3 regions of the Neobacillus sp. 114 genome follow, and region 3 is predicted to be linked to each of the others. Evidence: riboswitches for the same ligand, from Rfam matches in the RefSeq annotation. Region 3 holds a riboswitch; each other region holds the start of a gene.
What was found. Region 3 has a riboswitch for cobalamin ahead of QNN06_RS13005 (prenyltransferase/squalene oxidase repeat-containing protein). Riboswitches for the same ligand answer to the same signal wherever they lie in the genome.

Region 1 (7,917 bases), 1.6 Mb from region 3:
CTATTAGTCAGTTGTCCGGATCAACCGGGTATTGTGGCCGCGATTTCGCAATTTTTATATTCACACAATGCCAATATTATTGAGTCCAATCAGTATTCTACTAATCCGGAGGGCGGGCGTTTTTTCATCAGAATTGAATTTGAATGCCCCACTTTAAAAGATAAAGCTCAGGAAATGAAACAGCAATTTGCAGAGATTGCTTCGAAGTTTTCAATGGAATGGAGCTTTAGACCGGTTTTTGAAGTGAAAAGAACGGCGATTTTTGTGTCAAAGGAATTGCACTGTTTGCTTGAACTCTTATGGGAATGGCAAAGCGGTGATTTGTTGACGGACATCGCTCTTGTCATCAGTAATCATGAAGAGGCTAGGGATGTGGTCGAAGGACTGAATATTCCGTTTTACTATATTCCTGCCAATAAAGACATTCGTGCGGAGGTTGAGGCCAAGCAACTGCAGCTCCTCAAAGAACATGACATTGATGTCATCGTGCTGGCCCGCTATATGCAAATTTTGACGCCAAACTTTGTGGCCGCGAATCCGAATAAAATTATCAACATCCACCATTCGTTCCTGCCAGCCTTTATTGGGGCTCGGCCATATGAACGGGCATATGGCCGCGGTGTAAAATTAATCGGGGCCACCTCCCATTATGTGACCAATGATTTGGACGAGGGGCCAATTATCGAGCAGGATATTGCCCGGGTTGACCACCGTTCGAATGTTGAGGCCCTAAAGAAAATCGGTCGTTCGATCGAGCGGAGTGTTTTAGCGCGTGCGGTCAAATGGCATTTAGATGACCGGGTTATTGTCCATGAGAATAAGACGATTGTCTTTTAATGCGAAGTTATAATTTTAAGCCATCCTGATTAGGTGGCTTTTTTGCGTTAGTCTGGAAGAATGAAGCTTTCAATTCAGTTCATAATAAGAACGTAAAGGAGTGATTTTCATGGATGAAAAATATAACACAAACAATGATGCAACGGTGGAATTAAAGAAGGCACTCAATAAAACCAAACCGCCGCAAAACCGGATGAGCGAAGCGGAGAGAAGAATGAAATATGGCGAAAAGGGAAATGAAGTTTAAACTTTCCTGAATCCTATAAAAAATAGAGGTGAAAAATGATGTCAGATAAGAATCCAATTGTGTATTCAGGAAAGGTTTTGGATCAAAGAAATACCTTGACTGGTCCAGACGATTCAGGAAAAACAGGTTATCCGAAACCTCCAAAGCATGTATCAATACAGCAGACGAATAATAACGATTAGTTTGAAGGTAAAGGGTGTCGGGATGGTTCGGCACCTTTTTCTTTTTGTATAAGCATTTAATTTTTGTTCCTAAACTGTCATTGTTACTATAGTAGTGTATCTGTTTAAAGAAAGGACTTATAAATAATGACAAATATTCATATACCAGTTTCCGTATTAAACCTTGCCCCAATTCGGGAAGGACAGGATTCGAAACAAGCGATTGATGAAATGATAGATTTAGCACAGTCAGTTGAAAAAATGGGATATAAACGCTATTGGATTGCCGAACATCACAATACCCCGACGCTGGTTAGTTCTGCAACAGCCATTTTAATAAAACATACGTTAGAACATACAAATGAAATTAGCGTGGGCTCAGGCGGGATTATGCTCCCGAATCACTCCCCTTTGGTAGTTGCTGAACAATTTGGAACAATGGCAACCATTTATCCGGGGCGGGTTGAACTTGGTCTCGGCCGCGCGCCTGGAACAGACATGATGACAGCAAATGCACTAAGACGTTCGAAAAATGATTCTGTCTTTACGTTTCCTGAAGATGTTAAAGCGTTGCAAACGTATTTTGGACCAGAAGACCAGCAAGGTTATGTGCGGGCATATCCTGGAGCAGGAACGAATATCCCTATTTATATTCTTGGTTCCTCGACGGATTCTGCTTATCTTGCTGCAAGTCTGGGTCTGCCTTATGTTTTTGCCTCCCACTTTGCGCCAAGATTTATGGAGGAGGCGATTTCGATATATCGCAGCCGATTCCAGCCGTCAGAGTATTTGGATAAACCATACATGATGGTTTGTTTAAACGTAGTTGCTGCGGAAACGGACGAAGAAGCAAGTTTCTTATCAACTACGATGCGACAATTTTCCCTAAACGTTGTTCGCGGTTCCCGCATGCCATTGCAGCCACCTGTTGAAAATATGGATCAAATTTGGACTCCAATGGAGAAGGAAATGGTGATGTCCATGTCGAGAATGACGATGTTGGGAAGTAAAGAGGCCGTCCGGGAGCAATTATCAGCATTCCAGGAAAAATATAATGTGGATGAACTTATGGCAGTGTCTTATATATATGATGTGGAAAAACAAAAACGATCGTATGAGATATTGAAGGAAATTGTGGACGGGAAATAGGTAAATGGAGGGAAGTGTCTTCTTAGAGGGTTCATGAGGACAGAACCAGTCAATAAATTTAGTAACTTGTCGTCAAAAGCCATTCAGGGAGCCACCTCAAAAAAACCGCAAATCTCTTTTGAGATATTTGCGGTTTTTTTATTATCAAATTTGTGTGAAAATTAAGGTAAATGATGTAAATGTAGTAATCGGTTGGATGTAAAAAAGACAAAAGAATTGCGAAAGGGGAATGAATTCTTATGGGAGCAGGAAAGTCAGCTTTATTGGTTATCGATGTGCAGTTAGGTCCAATTTGGGGGACCTATAAAAAGGATGAAACGGTTTCCGTGATACAAAAGATGATTGCTAAAGCAGAAAGTGAAAATGTCCCGATCGTTTATATTCAGTTTGAAGGTCCGGAGGGAGATTTGTTGGAAAGGGGGACTCAATTTTGGCAGTTTGCTTCCGGTATCACTCCGCGCGAACAGGATATCGTAATCCACAAACGGGCGGCGGATTCTTTTTATCAAACGGAATTACAAGAAGAGTTGCAAAATCGAGGTGTGACCAACCTAGTTGTGGTCGGAGTGAGAACGGAATTCTGCATTGATACGACTTGCCGTGCGGCCATATCACAAGGTTTTGATGTTACATTAGTTGAGGACGGTCATACCACTGTTGACGGATTTTATCCTGCCGAGCAAATAATAAATCACCATAATAGTACCCTAAGAGGGGTGAAAACTCCTGAATATCAGATTGCCGTTGTAAAGGCGGATGAGGTTAACTTTTAAATTAATAACTTTTTACGACGAATGTCTCGCTAAACATTACCGATTTTTCTGATTGTAGGGATTGTGGAGATGGGCTTAGGTATTTTGATCATGGCAGAGGATTCAAATCAATTGTTCCGCCGCCATCATAATCACCATACACATTGAGTGAAGAATGGAGGAGTTTTACATTAAAAAATGTAAGATTCCTTTTTGTCATTTTTTGCAGGGGTTTCGAAAATTTTGTTGAAAGGTTAATAAGGATGGTTCATAAAAAATGATAAAGGGGTATTTGCAAAATGGAAAGTTTTTACTTTAAAGTAAATGGCAGCTGGCATGGAGATCGGAATGGGAAGGGGCATATTCAGACAAACGGTGGTCTGGATATCGCTGTTTCGGCACCGGCGGATATGGAGGGTCCAGGAATCGGGTCAAATCCAGAGGAGCTGCTTATTTCTTCTTCCAATAATTGTTATATGATTACACTAGGGGCGATGCTGGGGAATCGAAAAATTGAGGTAGAAAAACTCGAGGTTGTTTCTGAGGGTGTAGTTGACAGGGAGGATGGCAAATTGAAGTTTAAACAAATTATCCATCGCCCAGTTTTTTATATTAATAGTGCCTCGGGGATCTCCCCAGAAAAATTGCTAGAGATTGCAGTCCGGGCCGAGAAAGCTTGCTTTATTTCGCAGACATTACGGCCAAGTATCGATATTTCAGTAGAGCCAAATGTTGTTGTTGATGGAAAATAATACTTGACCAAAAAATGAGCTTGTACTAATATTGATATTAGTTTTTCTATATATTGTTTTATTTGCAAAACTAAAAACTATATATTGTGTTAGCCTTAAAGGAAGACGCCGAACACGGCTTAATAGGGAATCCGGTGTGATGCCGGAACTGCCCCCGCAACTGTAAATGCTGACGAAATGAGCAAACCACTGTATAAGAAGGCTTATGAAAATAGGTGCTTATACGGGAAGGGCTCAGAGTAGAGTGATGCATAAGTCAGGAGACCTGTCTTTCTTAAGATGTTTCAACTTCTTCGGGGATTGAGAAGAGGAAACGACGGCGACAGAAAAAGAAGGCATGGTTTCGTTTTCTATTTTGTTGTTTGCTCGTTTCATCCGCTCGGATCCCCCCGAAGCGGATTTTTTATTTTTAGGGGGAAAACCATGACCACACAGGAAAAATCAGATTTACATGAAGTTTTAGAAACAATTAGGCAGGTCTCGGAGAAATATAATCTCGATACAACAGAGCTGCAAAAACAAATTAGGGAACTTGATATTTCCAAAAAAGAGGCAAATCAGCAGGCGTTATTATATGCAGTAAACCAAATTGCTATGGACCAGCCAGATTGGACTTTTATCGCTGCCCGGTTATATCTGTATGAACTCTATATAAATGCATCGGAAAACAGAGGGTATGATTCTTCATTAAAATACGGAGATTTTTACGGCTTAATTCAACATTTAACGAGAATAGGGATTTATTCTAGTGACCTATTAAATGTATATACCAAAGAGGAAATGGATGAATTAGCAGCAGATATAAACCCAGAGCGGGATGAGTTATTTAATTACATAGGGTTATTCTTATTGGCAGACCGTTACCTTGCCCGAGACCATAATCGAACCATTTTCGAACTACCGCAGGAACGTTTCATGATCATTGCCATGACAATCATGAAAAATGAGGACAAGGACCATCGATTAAAGCTTGTAAAGGAAGCCTACTGGGCACTGAGCAATTTATACATGACCGTTGCCACTCCTACCTTGGCGAATGCCGGAAAAAGCTTTGGCCAGCTTTCATCCTGCTTCATTGATACGGTGGACGATTCCCTTGATGGCATCTATTTAAACAATTGGGATATTGCCAGGTTAAGCAAAGATGGCGGTGGGATTGGGATTTACTTTGGAAAAGTCCGGGCACTGGGTTCTGATATTAAGAAATTCAAGGGAAATTCCTCTGGTGTTGTACCATGGATCAAACTAGTTAATGACACCGCAGTAAGTGTTGATCAATTAGGGCAGCGTCAGGGGGCGATTTCCGTTTATTTGGATTTATTCCATAAGGACTTGATGAACGGATTCCTGGATTTGAAAACGAACAACGGGGACGAACGCCGGAAAGCACATGATATTTTTACAGGTGTCTGCGTGCCCGATCTTTTTATGGAAAAACTGCAAGAGACCGATGGGACTGGCAGAAGCAGCGGCGAGTGGCATACCTTTTGTCCCCATCAAGTGAAGCAGGTGATGGGCTGGAAGGATGCCGATGGAAATCCACTTGGACTAGAGGATTTTTACGATGAAATTGACCGGAGATACTTTACGGAGAAATATAAAGAGGCTGTTAACCATCCTTTATTGCCGCGAAAAACGTATAGGGCTATGGATATTATGGCGCGAATCATGATGGTGCAATTGGAAACGGGCACGCCATATATGTTTTATCGGGATGAAGTCAACCGGCAAAATCCTAATAAACATCTATTAGGAAAGGGCCGCACCTCGATATTCTGCAGCAACCTTTGTACGGAAATCACGCAAAATATGTCGGCGACGAAAATTGTTAACGAATACCAGGATCAGGATGGAAATGCAGTTATTGTTCGTAAACCTGGAGATTTCGTGGTGTGTAATCTATCATCTATCAATCTAGCAAAAGCGGTGCCGGCTAAGGTAATGGAGCGTTTGGTCCGTATCCAGGTCAGAATGCTGGATAATGTCATTGATTTAAATACCATTTCGGTAGGACAGGCGCAGATGACGAATCAAAAATTCCGGGCTATCGGTCTCGGTACGTTTGGTTGGCATCATCTTTTAGCGCTGAAGGGGATCCACTGGGAATCTGATTCGGCCGTTGAATTTGCGGATGAGCTTTATGAGGAGATAGCCTATTATACCATCCGTTCCTCAATGGAATTGGCCCGAGAGAAGGGAGCCTACAGCAAGTTCCTTGGTTCGGAGTGGCAGACAGGCGAGTATTTTGTCCGGAAAAAGTATCGGTCTGATAGGTGGCTGGAGTTAAAAAGGGAGGTCGCACAATACGGTCTCCGGAATGGCTGGCTAATGGCTATCGCACCAAATTCATCAACGGCCAAGATTGGTGGTTCAACCGATGGAATTGACCCAATTTACTCTGTCGAATACGCGGAGGAAAAGAAAAACTTTAAATTTAAAGTAACAGCACCAGATTTGAACCATCGAACGTATATCTATTACCGCCGGGCAAGGCACGAGCTCGATCAGCAGTGGAGCATTCAACAAAATGCTGCCCGCGCTCGCCATATTGACCAGGCGATTAGCTTTAATCTTTATGTCCGGCATGATATCAAGGCGAAAGAACTGTTGAACCTGCATCTAGAAGCGTGGCGGCAGGGTTTAAAGACGACGTACTATGTTAGAAGCACATCGCAAACGGAAATCGAGGAATGCGAAGCTTGCCATAGCTGATAGGAGGAACCATGAACCTTTTGAAAAAAATAAAACTGCTGAACCCGGAGTTTCCAAATAAATCAACAGGTATTATCAACGGGCAGTCATCGGGGCTGCTCAATTGGAACGATATTGCCTATCCGCAGATGTACGATTTGTATCAAACGTTATTGTCAAATTTTTGGAAGGCGCAAGAGATTAATATGCAGGATGACATAAAACAGTGGGACCTGCTTAGTGACATTGAAAAAGATGTATTTTTGCGAATCAATACCCAGCTTGCATCGCTGGACAGCCTGCAAACACCGACGATGACACAAGTAATGGATTATGTGACCGATTCCAGCTTTAAAGCGATTTTTGCAGTGATTGCCCAACAGGAGGCGGTCCATAATGAATCCTACTCATATATACTGAGCTCCCTTGTGCCGTTAAGTGAACAAAATGAGCGGTTTAATCAAGCGAAAAGTGACCAGATTGTACAAAAACGGAACCAACTGATTTTAGATGCATATGAACGATTTCGCGAAAAGCCCACAGCGCAACATTTATTTGAATTAGGTGTAAACTCAATTAACCTCGAGGGGATCTATTTTTATGCGGGCTTTGCCTTTTTCTATCATCTTGCTCGGGAGCAGAAAATGCTGAAAACCAGTACGATGATCAGCTATATCCAGCGGGATGAAATGCAGCATGCGTACTTCATGGCCCAATTTATACGGATTTTGTTAACAGAGAATCCAGAGCTGTACACTCAGGAGAATCTGGATTATGTATATCAGACCATTGGACAAGCCGTTGAACTGGAAAAGGAATGGGCGTCCTTTATCTTAAAGGAAATTGACGGTATCGATTTAAGAGAGTATGAGGAATATACAGAATATCTTGCCAATAAGCGCCTTCGACAGCTTGGATTGCAGAATTTATATAAGGAAAGGAACAATCCGATGCCTTGGATTCATGTGTTTAGTGATGAAATGCTGAACGGAACAAAATCCGATTTCTTCGAGCAGAAGCCGCGGACCTATTCTAAGGTCACCCAATCAAATGGGTTCGATGAGTTATGAAAATAGCCATCGTCTATGCATCAAAAACAGGGAATACGGAGGAGTTAGCCTATTTGCTGTGGAGTTTATTTTTACAGAAAAATAGAGATACAGCCCTGTTTCGTGTCGACCAATTTCCAGTTTGGGAATTAGCGGGGTTTGATGCAGTCGTGGTTGGAACCTATACGTGGGGAAATGGGGAAATCCCATACGAAATGATGGAACTGTACCGCGCTTTTGAAACTTTGGAGGTCAGCAGCATGATTACGGGGGCGGCAG
Region 2 (7,917 bases), 840 kb from region 3:
TACTAATCTCTGCAGTACTTCCTTCATTCGTTTCCGGACTTTTCCCATCAAAAAATCCCATAACTCCTTCTATAATCGAAATATCAGCTTCACGACTTCCATGCGTAAAAATATCCAAAACTCTATCATGTGTAAGCATCCAACTGTCTAAATTACGAGAAACTCGATTGGTGACAGCTGTATGATAAGAAGGGTCAATATAGTCAGGTCCGCATTTAAAGCCTTGAACCGTTAAACCACGCTTGATTAACGCTGACATTAAACCAATTGTCAGTGTTGTTTTTCCAACACCGCTTCCCGTACCTGCAACTACAATTCTATTGATGGACATAGCCATTCCTCCGCTTTCTGCTGATTCCTTCTTTACCACTCTTCATAGAAAGTGTACGCTGCGCTATACTTTCTCCTTGAAGGATAATTTGTGGTACTCCAAAAACAGGGTGTTCCATTACAATGGGTGTAGTACCGTAGATGTGTTGAATCAAATCTGCTCGAATGATGTGCTTTGGAGCTCCAGCCGCTACTACTCTCCCATTATGTAACAGGAGCAACCGATTACAATACAGTGCAGCTATATTTAAATCATGCAGAACCGCGATTACGGTCAGATCATCTTCTTGCTGCCATTCTCGAATCCGATCCATCAAAAGTACCTGATGACCAATATCGAGATAGGTGGTCGGTTCATCAAGCATCAGAAGCTTTGGCTGCTGTGCCATTGTCTTTCCAAGAGCTACTCGCTGCCGCTCGCCCCCGCTAAGGCTTTCAAGCAGGCGATCACTTAACTCAGATAACCCCATTTTCTCTATAATGGAATCGATTAGTGGTTCAATCTCTGTTTTTTCTTCACCGAGCCAATTTTGAAAAGGAAACCTCCCCATTTCTATAACCTCTCTTACTGTAAATCCAATTGGAGGTAGAGATTCCTGCTGCAATACTGCCAACCATTTGGCTAGTTCCTTGCGTGTATAAAGTTCAATCCGTTTCCCATTTAATTCAATTCTTCCGGCTGTTGCACGATCCACTCCCGACAATAGCTTTAACAATGTAGACTTGCCGCTACCGTTCGGTCCAATGATCCCCAAGCATTCTCCACGTTTCACAGAAAAGCTAATTTCATCAAGCACAGACTGGTTGTCAAACCGTTTACTTAAGCTTTCCACTTCAATAAACATCCATCAACTTCCCCCTGTCATTTGCTTATTTCTACGAAGCAAGTACGCAAAGAATGGAGCGCCAAGAAATGCGGTCACAACCCCGAGCGGAATCTCCGTTGGGCTAAGTAATGTACGGGCAATCGTATCTGCCCAAAGGACATATATGGCACCAAATATCACGGACAATGGCAGTAATAATCGGTAATCCGGCCCAACTATTAGCCTCACTAAGTGTGGGACGACAAGCCCGACAAAACCAATCGTTCCTACAATTGACACTGCGGCAGAGGTGATTAGGGTGGAAACGACCAACACAACGAGCCGTGTACGTTTAATGTTGACACCCAAATGGGCTGCCTGCCGCTCTCCTAATGCAAATAAATTTAATGTACGTCCATATGACAGCAACACCACTATTCCAATTGCTAAATAAGGCATGAGCACAAAGGTAAATGACCAACCTCTTAAGGCTAAACTCCCCATCAGCCAAAAGACGATTTCATTCACCACCTGATCTGACAATGACACCATAAAGGAAACAAGTGATCCAAGAAAAGCAGAAACGACAACCCCAGATAAAATGATTGTTTCTACTTTAAACTTTCCATGTACATTTGCTAAACGGAGTACAACAAGCAAACTAATCAGGCCTGTCATAAATGCAACCAGTGGTATGGTCCAAATACCAAATAAACTAGTATGAAACCCGAATAGAATTATGAAAGCAGCACCTACCGCTGACCCAGATGCTACCCCTAATGTATACGGGTCAGCTAACGGGTTGCGCAACACTCCTTGAAAGCCAGCACCAGCAAGTGATAAGCATGCTCCAACAAGAATGGCAAGAAAAACCCGTGGCAAACGAACTTTTAAAATGATTTGCTCAGCTGATTCAGGCCAGTTGGAATCTATGAGACTTTGTAAAAAAGGCAGCTGGTGCAAGAGAATTCCCCAAACTTGCGAAAGAGCTAGATTAGCAGTACCAAGCGATAAACTAATGACCACTGAGAAAAGCAGGAGAACGAAACCCGCTCCCCCCCATATTGCTAATCTTCTTTTCATTTCTTAAACGATTCCGGATAAATTGCCACAGCAATTTGCTTCAGTGCATCTGTTATTCTTGGTCCGGGTCTGGACATAATATTTCCTTCAATCCCCGTCAGTCGACCTTCTTGAATGGCTGTAATCTTATCCCAGCCACTTCTAGATTTAATTAATTCCTCTAGCGGTTTGCCAGACTTATCATCAACAACATTAGCGGAATACAAAATGACATCCGGGTTATCCTGAATGATCTTCTCTTCATTGATGGCATTCCAGCCTTCCAGATCTGAAGCAATATTAACGCCGCCAGCCAGCGTAATCAGTTCATCCATAAATTCACCCTTGCCAACCGTCCAGCCTGGAGAAAATTCAATATAGACTTTTTTCTTATCTTCTTCCTTAATTTTTGCAGCAGCTTCTGTGACAGTGCGAATATCTTCCTTCATTTTAGCCACTAGTTCCTCTGCTTTTTCCTGAGTATCTGTTATGATGCCAATTTGGATAATATTATTTAAAATATCCTCCATCTTTTTCGGCTCAGTTTTATATAACTTAAGGTCTAAACCACGAAATTTCTCAGCAATATCATTTTTCATGGAAATGCCACCGATTACTAAATCCGGATTAGCAGCAATAATGGCTTCCTCATTTGGCTTAGTCACCCCGCCTACTTTTGGCTTTGTCGTTGCTTCTTTAGGGTAATCATCATAATCAGATACACCAAAAATTTTATCGCCCAGGCCTAGAGCGAAAAGAATTTCCGTTTCTGATGGAGAGGTAGATACAATACGTTCCGGTGCCTTATCAAAAGTTAATTCAGCACCCGTTGCATCCTTCACTGTAAGCGGGTAAACTGTTTCTTTAACCTTTACCTCTTCAGTTGCTGTTTCGGATTTTTGTTTTTTATCAGCACCTGAAGATTCTTTTGATGTCCCACATGCGCTGATTGTCACCATCATCAATACAGTCAAAATTAATGCCAAAAACTTTCTCATTACTCAATTCTCTTCCCTTCGTTTATAGTTCGAGATGAGCTTGATATCTTGAAGTCTTTCCCATAACAACGAAAAAAGCCCTGCTTCCATTCGGAAACAGGGCGCGCGAAATCAGAAAAAATAAATATATTTATACTGATTATGCCGATCCTTTTCCACGAAGGATTTCGTTGGCAAGCTTAATAGGCAGGTTTCCTGGCTTACGGGTAACGTGACTTCCTCTCCTTCCCATTCCTAAGTTGGAACAGTGGTACTGCGAGGTTATCCCCGAATAACAGTGGCGGGACCGCGCCGGATTCTCACCGACTTCCCTTTTAACCTTATCCAATGATAAGGCACCTACTAGCTATGTAAGATTCAATTGGTCAAGCAAATTACTCAACTAGTATTATAGCAAATACTTCATGATAAGCAAATATTTGGTTTTGCGATATAAGATTAGAATAGACCTGTATCGCCGGTAAACATAAATGGATCCACAAACTAAACTTGAAGAATTTCAAATGCACATTTATAAAAGACCCTTTTACAAAGTACATTTCTTCACAAACTGTATGCTATAATTTGTAGGGTAAAAGAAAGTAAGAGGTGACCATTCTTGGCAATACATGTTGTACTATATCAACCAGAAATTCCGTCTAATACGGCAAATATTGCACGGACGTGTGCCGCAACGGATACAGCCTTGCATTTAATACGGCCGCTTGGCTTTTCAACAGATGAAAAAATGATAAAACAAGCTGGTTTAGATTTCTGGCAGTCTGTAAACATAACGTATTATGACTCATTGGATGACTTTTTTTCAAAAAATCATGGTGAGTTTTACTATATTGAAACGTTTGGTGAAACAGCACATTCATCCTTTGATTTCAGCGATGTTTCAAAGGAACATTATTTTATGTTTGGAAAAGAAACAACGGGTTTACCAAAAGATTTACTAAGAACACATAAAGATCACTTTTTGAGAATACCAATGAATGACCATGTTCGTTCACTGAACCTCTCGAATACAGCTGCGATATTGGTGTATGAGGCTTTGCGACAGCAGGGATTTCCTAATTTAAAATAACAAAATCTTCCTAACTGGAAGATTTTGTTTAATTGTTTAAACTAAGTTAAATATTATTTAAAAAAATTATTATCCACCTAACTTAATCATCTCTAAATGCTTGATTGTTGGACTAAGATTTACTAAAAAGTAAGCTTCTCTCAGCCTTCTAAATGGTGCACTCCCTTGTAAATAAGCTTGGCCACCGGAATAGAGCATGTCGGCATGGACCACTTTCAAGGTCAATTTAGCTATTTCTAATCGTGTTAACAATATTTCCTTCCAAATAAGCGATAGATCTAAAGTATTTGCAAGTTTATATGCTTTTTCGCGGATGCACTGTAGTTCTTCAATCAATTCCTTTGGCTGCGGTTTTAAATGTTGATTAACTTCTACATCCCTGGAATAACACTCTTCCATAGATTTAAGAGAAGCATAAGATACTCCTATTCCCAAAGGAATTTGGTAGAGTGCTAATGTTGGTCGTACTTTTTGTATAAATGAGTCTGCTTCTTCGGCGATAATCCAATCATCTGGAACGTACACATTATGCAAGGAACAAGAGTAAGTTGCACTACCATTTATACCAACAAAATTTGTTTTACTTTCTAACGCTAAACCTTCAATTTTTACAGGTATCATACACATTATTCGCTGGTGGTGATTTAGAGATGCTAGGATAACAAACCAGTGATCGTCCTTCAAATTTGAAACACTAGGCAAACTGCCATTTATGATATATCCCCCATCAACTCTTTCAGCTTTAAGCCTGATAGTTTCCAGCCCAGCATAAAATTTTAATGCGTTTGATAAACCAGTCCCTACCAGTTTATCTCCTGATTCTAATAATGGTAACAAATTTTTATTAATAAAAAAATTGTTGCTCAATCTCACAGACGCTAGACCGGCTAAATGACACCATAATGTAAAAGCTGATGTCATGCAATACTTCGCAGTTTCTTCTATTAAATACATCTCTCTATTATTGACATGTTCCTTTTGTAATCCGTTTGGATGAAAAAAACCTGCTTTACCGACCGAACTCAGAAATTCTTTAGGATAATAAGCATGTTCATCTATTTGCCTGATAAATGGTTGAAGATATTCATCAATGATTTGTTTTAAAACTACCTCTTCTTTATTTGTTATCACATTTGCACCCCTAATCCTGATAGGATATTTCTATTTCCTCCATTCAATGCTCTCTTGCTTCTGTTTGTTAACTATTAAATGGTATATATTCCTTGATAACTCGAATAGTTCTTAGTTGTTCATCCTCTGCACCTTGAACAGGAAGACCGACTTCGATATTTTTTCTTGTGTATACTATATTCTCTTCCGTAATTATTTCACCCGGTATAAAAATTGGGATGCCTGGCGGATAAACCATTACAAATTCTGCAATGATTCTTCCAACAGACTGTTCAAATGGAATCACTTCCGTTTCAGCGTAATAAGCATCCCGTGGTGTTAAAGCCAACGAAGGAATTTCAGGTAACAAGACTGAACTGTTTATATTCATGTCCGCTTGAACTTTATATTCTTGTGACAATACAGTTAATGCTTTTATAAGTGTGTTTAAATCCTCCTGAGTATCTCCAGGTGTTACAATACAAAGGATGTTGTACAAATCGGACAATTCGACTTCAATATTAAATCGATTTCGCAGCCATTTTTCAACATCATATCCTGTAATCCCTAACTCTTTTACAGATATTAAAAGCTTGGTAGGATCCATCGCGACGGCTGCACTTGATTCCAGAATTTCATGCCCCATACAATAAAGATGAGGAATTTCATTAATTTTCGAACGTGTTTCTTCTGCTTTTCGAATCGTGCCCTCCAACAGTGCTTGTCCTTCTGTAGCTAATGATTTTCTGGCTACGTCTAATGATGCCAGTAATAAATAAGAGGTCGAGGTTGTCGTTAACATACTCAGAACCGATTGTACCCGTTTGGGTGAAACAAGTTTTCCCCGTAAATTTAGAATGGAGCTCTGAGTAAGGGAACTGCCTAATTTGTGCACACTTGTTGCAGCCATGTCAGCCCCTGCCTCCATGGCAGATAACGGCAGTTCCTTATGGAAATGAATATGCGCTCCATGGGCTTCATCTACAAGAACCGGAATGTTTCTAGAATGTGCAATGTTGACAATTCTTCTTAAATCCCCAGAGATTCCATAATAGGTTGGATTGATAACAAGAACAGCTTTTGTATCCGGGTGTAAAACTAATGCACTTTCTATGGAATCTGGTGTAATCCCATGAGAGACACCAAACTTGGAATCTACTTCCGGATGAATAAAAATAGGAACTGCACCTGAAAAAACGATCGCACTCATGATTGATTTGTGAACGTTTCGCGGTACCAGAATTTTATCACCCGGTGCGCAAACAGACATAATCATGGCCATTATGGCCCCGCTCGTACCCTGAACAGAGAAAAAGGTATAATCCGCACCGAATGCTTTTGCAGCCAACTCTTGTGACTGTTTGATGATTCCTTTTGGAAGATGTAAGTCATCAAGAGGTCCAATGTTAATTAAATCGATTGAAAGTGCATTTTCACCAATAAATTCTCTAAACTCAGGATCCATTCCATTCCCCTTTTTATGACCGGGAATGTGGAATTGGATTGGATTTTTTTCTGCATGTTTTTTTAAAGCTGTAAATAACGGAGTTTCAAATTGGTTTACCAATCCTTTTCTCACCCTTTCTCATCTTGCAAAGTAAAGTGAATCAGAGTTGTAATAGATGATGAAAGTGTTCTCTTGAAACATACTTTCCTAACCCATCAAGTGTTTCTGTAGCATTAGACATTATTTTCTACTTCCTTTGCCATCACTTCATTTATTCCTAAATATACCAATTCAAAAAGTTCTTCTAAATCCTCTTCTTCCACGCAAGAAAAAGCGATTCTTAATTCAGTTGTGTTAATGGCTATAGTGCCTACTCCATGATGCAATAATCTTCTTCAACTCAATGGCATGTGCATCTGGATAACGATTAAGTCCTGTAAGACTACCAGAGATTGCTTCAATGGCTTTAGGAGATGGTCCGAGGGGATTCTCATTAGATGCTAGTTTTATTACCCTTTTTAATCCAAATTCTTTTTTATCTCGTTCATAACCAATCCCCACAATCAATTTAGTTTTAAATCTAACAACATTTGAATAATTAAATAGACTGGTAAAGATAAAAATTTGTGAACACATTCACACAATAACCTATAATATTAATAGAACGTGTTGTTTACTTCATATACACAATATAAAGGAATTAAAATTTTTTTAATCATCCACTTATACTCTTTTTTAACCATCCATTCCTAAAAAAAGATAGAATACATTCCTGATATAGGAACTTTTTTTAAAAATGTAAATGGATGGTAATAAAAACTGATGATTGGATGATGTAAAAACTGATAATCCTTTATAAAATTAGATTAGTATACAATGGGTCTACTTGAGCAAAACGCAAAAAGGTAAATATTGTATAAGCAAAAGAGGGGAAAACACAGATTACATGTGGAATAGGGGGAATCCATTATCTTTAAAGACTTAAATCATAAAAATATTTCGGCAGGTATGGTTGCGGGAATATTCGTCATAACAGGTCCGACTGCGCTTATATTGGAAGCATCTTCAAACGGAAACTTCAATACAACACAGTCG
Region 3 (7,194 bases):
ATTATGGACAAGATTCGCCCAATCTGGGAATTAGTCGTCCGTTTCTGGAAAAAGAAACATTTAACTCAAATTCTATTTTTGATTTGTCTAGTAGTCGTGCTTTCAACTATTTCATATTTTGGCTGGCTCGCCTCACGAGCGAATGTGCAGTCATTAAAGGAAGGCCTAAGCCAGCCGACGGTTATTTATGATAAAAATGGCAATGTTGCTTCAAATGTGGCAACAAACCGAACAAAAGGTGTGAAAATTGAAGAGCTGCCCAAATATGTTCCGAATGCGGTGGTTGCTATAGAGGACGAGCGATTTTATGAGCATGGCGGTTTCGATATTCAGGGGATCGCCCGTGCCTTCTTCGGTAACTTATTCGCCGGCAGGATTACTGGGGGCGGAAGCACCCTTACGCAGCAGCTCACCAAAAACGCGCTGCTGTCACCAGAACGAACTTATAAACGGAAGGCTGAGGAATTATTTTTAGCGGTAAAAATTGAAAAAGTTTATACTAAAGACGAAATTCTGCAAATGTATCTAAACCAAGTTTATTTCGGCAGCGGTGCCTGGGGAATTGGCAATGCCTCAAAGAAATATTTTAATAAGGATGCCAAGGACATGACCATTAGTGAGGCTGCAATGATTGCCGGTCTTCTGCATGCGCCGAATTATCTTGATCCTTATAGAAATTATACGGGAGCAATGGACCGAAGAGATGTCGTGTTGGGTAAAATGAAGGAACTCGGGATGATAACCACAGCCCAATACAGCCAGGCTAAAAAAGAAAAAATCCACCTGCATGACGGCGGTGGCAGCTTCGTAGAGCGGAAATACCCTTATTATGTTGATGCTGTTTTAAACGAAGCCATTTCCCGATACGGTCTGACACAGGATGAAATTTTAACAAGAGGATACCAAATTTATACGGAAATGGATCAAAATTTACAGGCGGGCCTAGAAAAGATTTATGCTAATAAATCCTTTTTTCCTAGAGGGATGGGGGGAGAAACCGTCCAAAGCGGCTCTGTCTTGATGGACCCAGCATCAGGCGGTGTTCTTGCCCTCGTTGGCGGACGCGGTGAACAAGTGTTTCGCGGCTTTAACCGGGCGACGCAATTAAAGGCGCAGCCAGGTTCTTCAATCAAACCGTTGGCTGTCTATACAGCAGCTCTTGAGGAAGGTTATACTTATTCGTCAGAACTGGTGGATGAGCCGCTTACAATTGGCAATTACAAACCGGAAAATTTCACAAAAACATATCAGGGCAAGGTTCCATTGTATAAGGCTTTGGAAGACTCCTTAAATGTTCCGACCGTTTGGCTGTTGAATCAGGTAGGTTTAAACAAGGGACTTGATTCCTTGAAACGTTTCGGTATTCCTATAGAAAAAGAAGATAGAAATCTAGCGGTCGCACTTGGTGGGATGAGTAAAGGCGTTTCCCCTCTGCAGATGGCCAATGCTTACACAGTTTTTCCAAATGGCGGGAAGCGTCAGGACAGCCATTTGATTACAAAAATTGTCGGCCCAACAGACAATATTATTGCTGAACGGGAAGCTAAAACAACCAAAGTGACCTCCAAAAAGGTGGCAAATGAAATGACCTCCATTCTTCTAAATGTGGTTGAATCTGGAACAGGTCAAAAAGCCCGCATCCCAGGAGTACAAATTGCCGGAAAAACCGGTTCAACCCAGCTTCCGTTTGCTGATATAAACGGCACGAAGGATCAGTGGATGGTCGGCTATACGCCCAATCTGGTAGGTGCCATTTGGATTGGTTTTGACCAAACCGACCGCCAGCACTACCTGCCAAGCTCAAGTTCGGCAAATGTCGTTCCTATTTTTAAAGAAATCATGAGAACATCAACAGCCTCTCTTCCTAAAGAAAATTTTGAGGTTGTGTCCATAAATGCTAAGCTAGCCGGGGAAACAAACCCCGCATCAAACATACAAGACCAAGCAGAAGAAATTGGTAAAGAATTAAATGAAAATGCCAAGAAGATTGGGAAATCGATTAAAGAACAAGCACCTGAATGGAAAAAAGGTTTTGAGGAAGTTCTTTATAATGTTGGCGAAAAAGTCGATTCGTTGATTCAAAAACTGCAGAGTATGCAAAAATAGCACGCCGTTTGGCGTGCTATTTATTATCTGTTAACTCAATTGGGTCTTGATGAAATGTTTTTTCCTTATGCCTTTGTAAAAGCTTTAGCAGGACTGGACCAAGGGTTAAATAAAACAAAAAGTTGCCGGCCGCATGATATAAATCAAACGGGATCCCTCTTAAGTAGTAGACCCAAAAAGCAGCCGGGCCGCCAATGATGAAGACGTTTAAGGATACCATAAATCCAAAAAACAGCCCGGTAAATCCGGCGTATACCGATAAAAGTAGATGCGGGATTTTTTCATAAAATCTTCCGATCATGCCCGATAGAACGGCAACTGTCCCCCAAGCAATCAGCTGCATGATAACAAAGGGGCCGAAGCCTAACACAAGATTTGAACCTAATACAGTAAGAACAGCAATAATCAGCCCAAACCGCACCCCATAAATCAAGGCAGAGCAAATAATAATAACCGTTGATGGCTGGACGTTTGGAATCATCCCCATATAAATCCTGCCTACAATACTCAAGGTTGCTAAACACGCCATTAAGGTCATATTCCTTAAAGTAAAAAGTTGCCGTATCTTGGGCTTAAAAACGGAGTGAATACTCGTCATCACTTATCCTCCCTGTAATCGACGACATAATTCCACTCAATCGTGTCGCCCGGATTAACATCCTTTACGCCGGATGATCGGTCTCCTTTAACTCCATTTATTCTGTAGCTCCATCCGCTGTATGGTCCTTTATCAAACTCATGCCAGCCGCCAATGCCTTTTGTATAGAGCGTGGCACCCGTACCAGTGGTATCCAGCTTTATGCCGGCCTCCTGACAGACCTGCTTCAAAACATCGGCAGCTTTCGTTTGGTCATTTATTTCAACTTTTCTTGGTGCGATTAAATAGCCATCAGGTGTCTTTACTGAAACAGTTACTGTGTCTTGCTTTTTCTCTTCCACCTGTGCAGATGCTGGTGCCGTGCTGCTTGCTGCCTGTTGCGTTACCGTTGAGGTTTGTTTTACTGGCTGAGTAGTTATTACTTTTACTGTTGAATTTTTTCCAGCGGTATCAGATGACGTTGCTTCTGCATTGGAAACAATCCCTTCCACATTCTCAACTGTTTCGGCAGCGGTTTGCTGATCCTGCTGAACTTGTTTAACCTGAGGGGTGGTTGTTGTTGTTGTAATCGTTTTGCCCGGAGTATAGCCATATATAGCATAGCCAATCCCACCGATTACCAAGAGCCATGATGCAATATCACCGATGATTTTCTGCCAGCCTTTCATGCTTACACCCCCAAGAACTTTCTTCTAAGAACTAAAGCCAGTGCCCCAATAAATGCAGTAGTGCCCCCTACCTTGAGGTTATTGGAATTGAAGGTACCACTTTCTTTTTCAACTTTCACCTCAACTTTGGGTTCGCCTGCTGCTGTTTGAATCGCTGCTGGCTGCTGGACGACAATCACTTGCGGCTGTGAAGATGTATTTCCTGTAGTTCCTGCTGCGCCGGCATTATTGTTCGTAATGATTTCCCTAATTACCTCTTTCGTTGACTCTGAGACAGGTAATTTAGAAACGTCTGTAGTAGGTGTGACAGTCACGTAATTATTGTTGTTTACGACCGTTGGTGTTGGAGCAGGTATAGTCGGCTGTGATGGTACAGGCTCCTCATTCACTTGATATGGAAAACTAAAAAGTTGGTCTCCAGATTTAAATTTATCGTAAGCTACTAAAGCTTGAAAAACCTGCTCTGTTGCAAAACTATTCTCTGCCGTTTCGGATTTCATCCATTTATAGCCGCCATTTCCTATTTCATAGGTAAATAGATGATTAACAGGATTTTTTCCATCCTTAGTGAATTCAGTGGAAGTCGGGTCTACCCCAATAGAGGAAAGTCCAATTACCACCTGGGCCGTTGAAGATGAGTTTTCTCCCCAATTATCAAAACCGCCATTAGCCGTTTCAACCGCTTTTAAATAAGAGACGGCACTATTGATGTCTGCTTTGACAACACCATCTGACTTATGCTTGCCTAAAGCAGTCAGCACCATTCCAGTTGTATCCGGATCAGCTTGTTCACTTGTTGATCCAGCCCAGTTCCAGCCACCGGCAGTTGAATCCATAGTTGTAATCTTGGCGATAAGTTTATCTTTTGTCCATAAAGCATCAGCTGGGATAGTGTAATCTGCACTATCTAATGCAATTAATGCATATACATAGGCAGTAAATGCGTTCAAGGATGTATCACTGTAAGCCTTTTTTATTAAGTCTTGCCCCTCAAAATTAGCCGGATCTGCCCCTAAAGCACGAACAGCCAGGATAGTTTTATGAAGCTCCGTTCCTTTTAAATCAGTTCCATTTACCCTGCTTTTCAGCTTCATTAGATAGTCTTGCTTGTTTGCTGATGTCAATTTCCCTGCTTTTGATAGAGAAATAGCCAGCCAATCTGAATTTAGCTCTCCAGCCTGAACATGTTCGGCAGTAGAGGCAATCTCTGTGCTGACATCCTCAGCTGCATAAGCATTGTAAGGTACCGCCAGCGCCAGTGCTCCCGCAATAACCATCAATTTTGTTGCTTTTCTCATTATTTCTCTCTCCCTTTCTATCTTTACCCCAAAATTGGCATAAAAAAATCCTCCTATCAACTAGGAGGAGGTGTTATGTATGCTAAGTAACAAACGAGTGACGTTTCCTGCTTAACACTCTCCTATCCACGTAGGCAATTGTGTTTAAAAGCAGGCAGGTTTCCTGGCTCATGGTCATTGCTTCCTATGTCTTCCCATCTTTTGCGACAGTGACATCGTATAGGTTGCTCCCATTTACAGTGGCGGGACCGCGTTGGCTTTTAACCAACTTCCCTATTAAGCTAAGAGTCTTGTGTTAAGACTTTAGCACCTGTTTTTTAAAGATTATTTTTTTATGCTGTTATTATTATAGTAAAAGTCTGGTTCATTTGTACATGTTTTTGTTTTTGCTTTCATTTTTTTACTGAATTAAACAAGCAGGGAGCAACCCTAAAAAAGGTGCCCCCTAGGCTTGCTATTATTCAAAATTTCTTGTTAGGTTTGCCATTTCGATGGCGCCAGAAGCAGCTTCCCAGCCTTTGTTGCCTGCTTTTGTACCAGCCCGCTCGATTGCCTGCTCGATTGAATCTGTGGTTAATACCCCAAAAATAACCGGAATGCCAGTGTCAAGCGTGATGCGGGATACTCCCTTTGCCACTTCATTACACACGAAATCAAAATGTGGTGTGGAACCGCGGATAACTGTACCAAGTGTGATAACTGCATCATATTTTTTGCTGTCAGCCATTTTTTTAGCGATTAATGGAATCTCAAATGCGCCTGGAACCCACGCGACATCCACATCAGCCTCATTCACTCCATGGCGCTTTAAAGCATCCTGTGCGCCAGACAATAATTTGCTTGTAATAAATTCATTAAAACGTCCAACTACGATTCCGACTTTCAGTCCTGTACCAACTAAGTTTCCTTCAAAAATATGTCCCATTTCTATTCCTCCGTATTTTTAATAATGAAGCAGATGACCTAATTTATCATGTTTGGTTTTTAAATAGCTTTCGTTTTCGGGTCTCATTTCCATTTGCAGCGGTACCCGCTCGACGACTTCCAGGTCATAGCCCTTGAGGCCCTTAATTTTACGCGGATTATTCGTTAATAACATCATTTTTCTGATGCCAAGATCTCTTAAAATTTGTGCACCAATTCCGTAATCCCTTAAATCAGGCTTAAAGCCAAGTTTTTCATTTGCTTCTACCGTATCGTAGCCTTGTTCCTGAAGCTGATAGGCCTTCATTTTGTTAAGGAGGCCAATGCCTCTGCCTTCCTGGCGCATATACAACAGCACACCATTGCCGGCTTGTTCAATCTGCATCAGGGCGGCGTGGAGCTGCGGACCGCAGTCACAGCGGTAAGATCCAAAAACATCACCCGTTAAGCATTCCGAATGAACCCTGACCAGAATTGGCTTTTCCGGGTCAATTTCACCTTTAATGAGAGCAACATGCTCTTTGTCGTCTACCATATTTGAATACCCGATTGCTTTAAAATCGCCATATTCAGTCGGCAGCTTGATTTCAACTTCCCGCTTTACCAATTTATCCTTCTGATTTCGATATTCAATCAGATCTTTGATCGTAATCATTTTCAGGCCCAGCTTATCGGCGATTTTTCTAAGCTGCGGTACCCGGGCCATCGTCCCGTCTTCATTCATGATTTCACAAATGACGCCAGCTGGCTTGGCTCCAGATAGTTTTGCAAGATCTACTGCTGCTTCTGTGTGACCTGTTCTTCTAAGGACGCCGCCTTTTTTAGCAATAAGCGGAAAAACATGACCAGGTCGTTTAAAATCGGCAGCTTTTGACTGAGGGTTAATTAAATTCATGATTGTCGCGGACCGTTCAAAGGCCGAAATACCCGTTGTAGCATTTTTATGATCAATGCTGACTGTAAAAGCAGTCCCATGCGGGTCGGTATTGTTAGCTACCATCGGCATTAAATCCAGTTTTTTTGCTAATTCTTCCTCAATCGGAACACAGACAAGGCCTCTCCCATGCGTTACCATCAAATTGATAACCTCAGGAGTCGTTTTTTCAGCAAGCGCTATGAAATCTCCTTCATTTTCCCTGTCCTCATCGTCGCAAACAATGATAACCTTCCCTTGTTTCAATTCTTCGATTGCTTCTTCAATCCTGTCAAACATGCTGTATCACTCCTTTGTTCAGTTTTTTCATGCAATATTATAAAAATCCATTCGCTTCTAAAAATTGGGCCGTAATACCTGATTGGCCTTTAGGCTTCTGATTGTTCGAAAAATTATTCATAAAATGAGCGACATATTTGCCAATCATATCGCATTCTAAATTTACAATCTCACCCTGTCCTTTGATACCGACCACGGTTTCCGACATCGTATGGGGAATCAACGATAATGTAAACGAGTTTTCGGTCACTCCAAATACCGTTAAGCTTGTCCCATCCACTGTTATAGAGCCTTTATAAATGATGTATTTCAATATTTCCGGCTCGGCCTCAATTTCATAATACACAGCATTTTCAAGCGCATTTTTGCTTTTAATAACCCCGGTGC

Region 1: another riboswitch for cobalamin. It lies ahead of QNN06_RS20735 (ribonucleoside-diphosphate reductase subunit alpha); the one in region 3 lies ahead of QNN06_RS13005 (prenyltransferase/squalene oxidase repeat-containing protein).
Region 2: another riboswitch for cobalamin. It lies ahead of QNN06_RS17005 (ABC transporter substrate-binding protein); the one in region 3 lies ahead of QNN06_RS13005 (prenyltransferase/squalene oxidase repeat-containing protein).

What each region holds. Positions count from the first base shown of each region.
Region 1 is NZ_CP126144.1:4,271,043-4,278,959, reverse strand. Features, by position in the region: gene purU (formyltetrahydrofolate deformylase) at 1-837, shown strand, start outside; gene QNN06_RS20760 (hypothetical protein) at 947-1,084, shown strand; gene QNN06_RS20755 (hypothetical protein) at 1,120-1,266, shown strand; gene QNN06_RS20750 (LLM class flavin-dependent oxidoreductase) at 1,393-2,394, shown strand; gene QNN06_RS20745 (cysteine hydrolase family protein) at 2,634-3,167, shown strand; gene QNN06_RS20740 (OsmC family protein) at 3,446-3,898, shown strand; cobalamin riboswitch at 3,985-4,185, shown strand; gene QNN06_RS20735 (ribonucleoside-diphosphate reductase subunit alpha) at 4,322-6,610, shown strand; gene QNN06_RS20730 (ribonucleotide-diphosphate reductase subunit beta) at 6,622-7,659, shown strand; gene QNN06_RS20725 (flavodoxin domain-containing protein) at 7,656-7,917, shown strand, end outside.
Region 2 is NZ_CP126144.1:3,486,553-3,494,469, forward strand. Features, by position in the region: gene QNN06_RS16990 (cobyrinic acid a,c-diamide synthase CobB) at 1-331, opposite strand, end outside; gene QNN06_RS16995 (ABC transporter ATP-binding protein) at 318-1,175, opposite strand; gene QNN06_RS17000 (FecCD family ABC transporter permease) at 1,179-2,219, opposite strand; gene QNN06_RS17005 (ABC transporter substrate-binding protein) at 2,216-3,196, opposite strand; cobalamin riboswitch at 3,365-3,554, opposite strand; gene trmL (tRNA (uridine(34)/cytosine(34)/5-carboxymethylaminomethyluridine(34)-2'-O)-methyltransferase TrmL) at 3,795-4,265, shown strand; gene QNN06_RS17015 (acyl-CoA dehydrogenase family protein) at 4,335-5,396, opposite strand; gene QNN06_RS17020 (aminotransferase class I/II-fold pyridoxal phosphate-dependent enzyme) at 5,464-6,942, opposite strand; gene QNN06_RS17025 (hypothetical protein) at 7,177-7,458, opposite strand; gene QNN06_RS17030 (benzoate/H(+) symporter BenE family transporter) at 7,792-7,917, shown strand, end outside.
Region 3 is NZ_CP126144.1:2,644,070-2,651,263, reverse strand. Features, by position in the region: gene QNN06_RS13020 (transglycosylase domain-containing protein) at 4-2,106, shown strand; gene QNN06_RS13015 (ECF transporter S component) at 2,123-2,704, opposite strand; gene QNN06_RS13010 (DUF4430 domain-containing protein) at 2,704-3,372, opposite strand; gene QNN06_RS13005 (prenyltransferase/squalene oxidase repeat-containing protein) at 3,375-4,670, opposite strand; cobalamin riboswitch at 4,807-4,999, opposite strand; gene ribH (6,7-dimethyl-8-ribityllumazine synthase) at 5,128-5,595, opposite strand; gene QNN06_RS12995 (bifunctional 3,4-dihydroxy-2-butanone-4-phosphate synthase/GTP cyclohydrolase II) at 5,614-6,807, opposite strand; gene ribE (riboflavin synthase) at 6,845-7,194, opposite strand, start outside.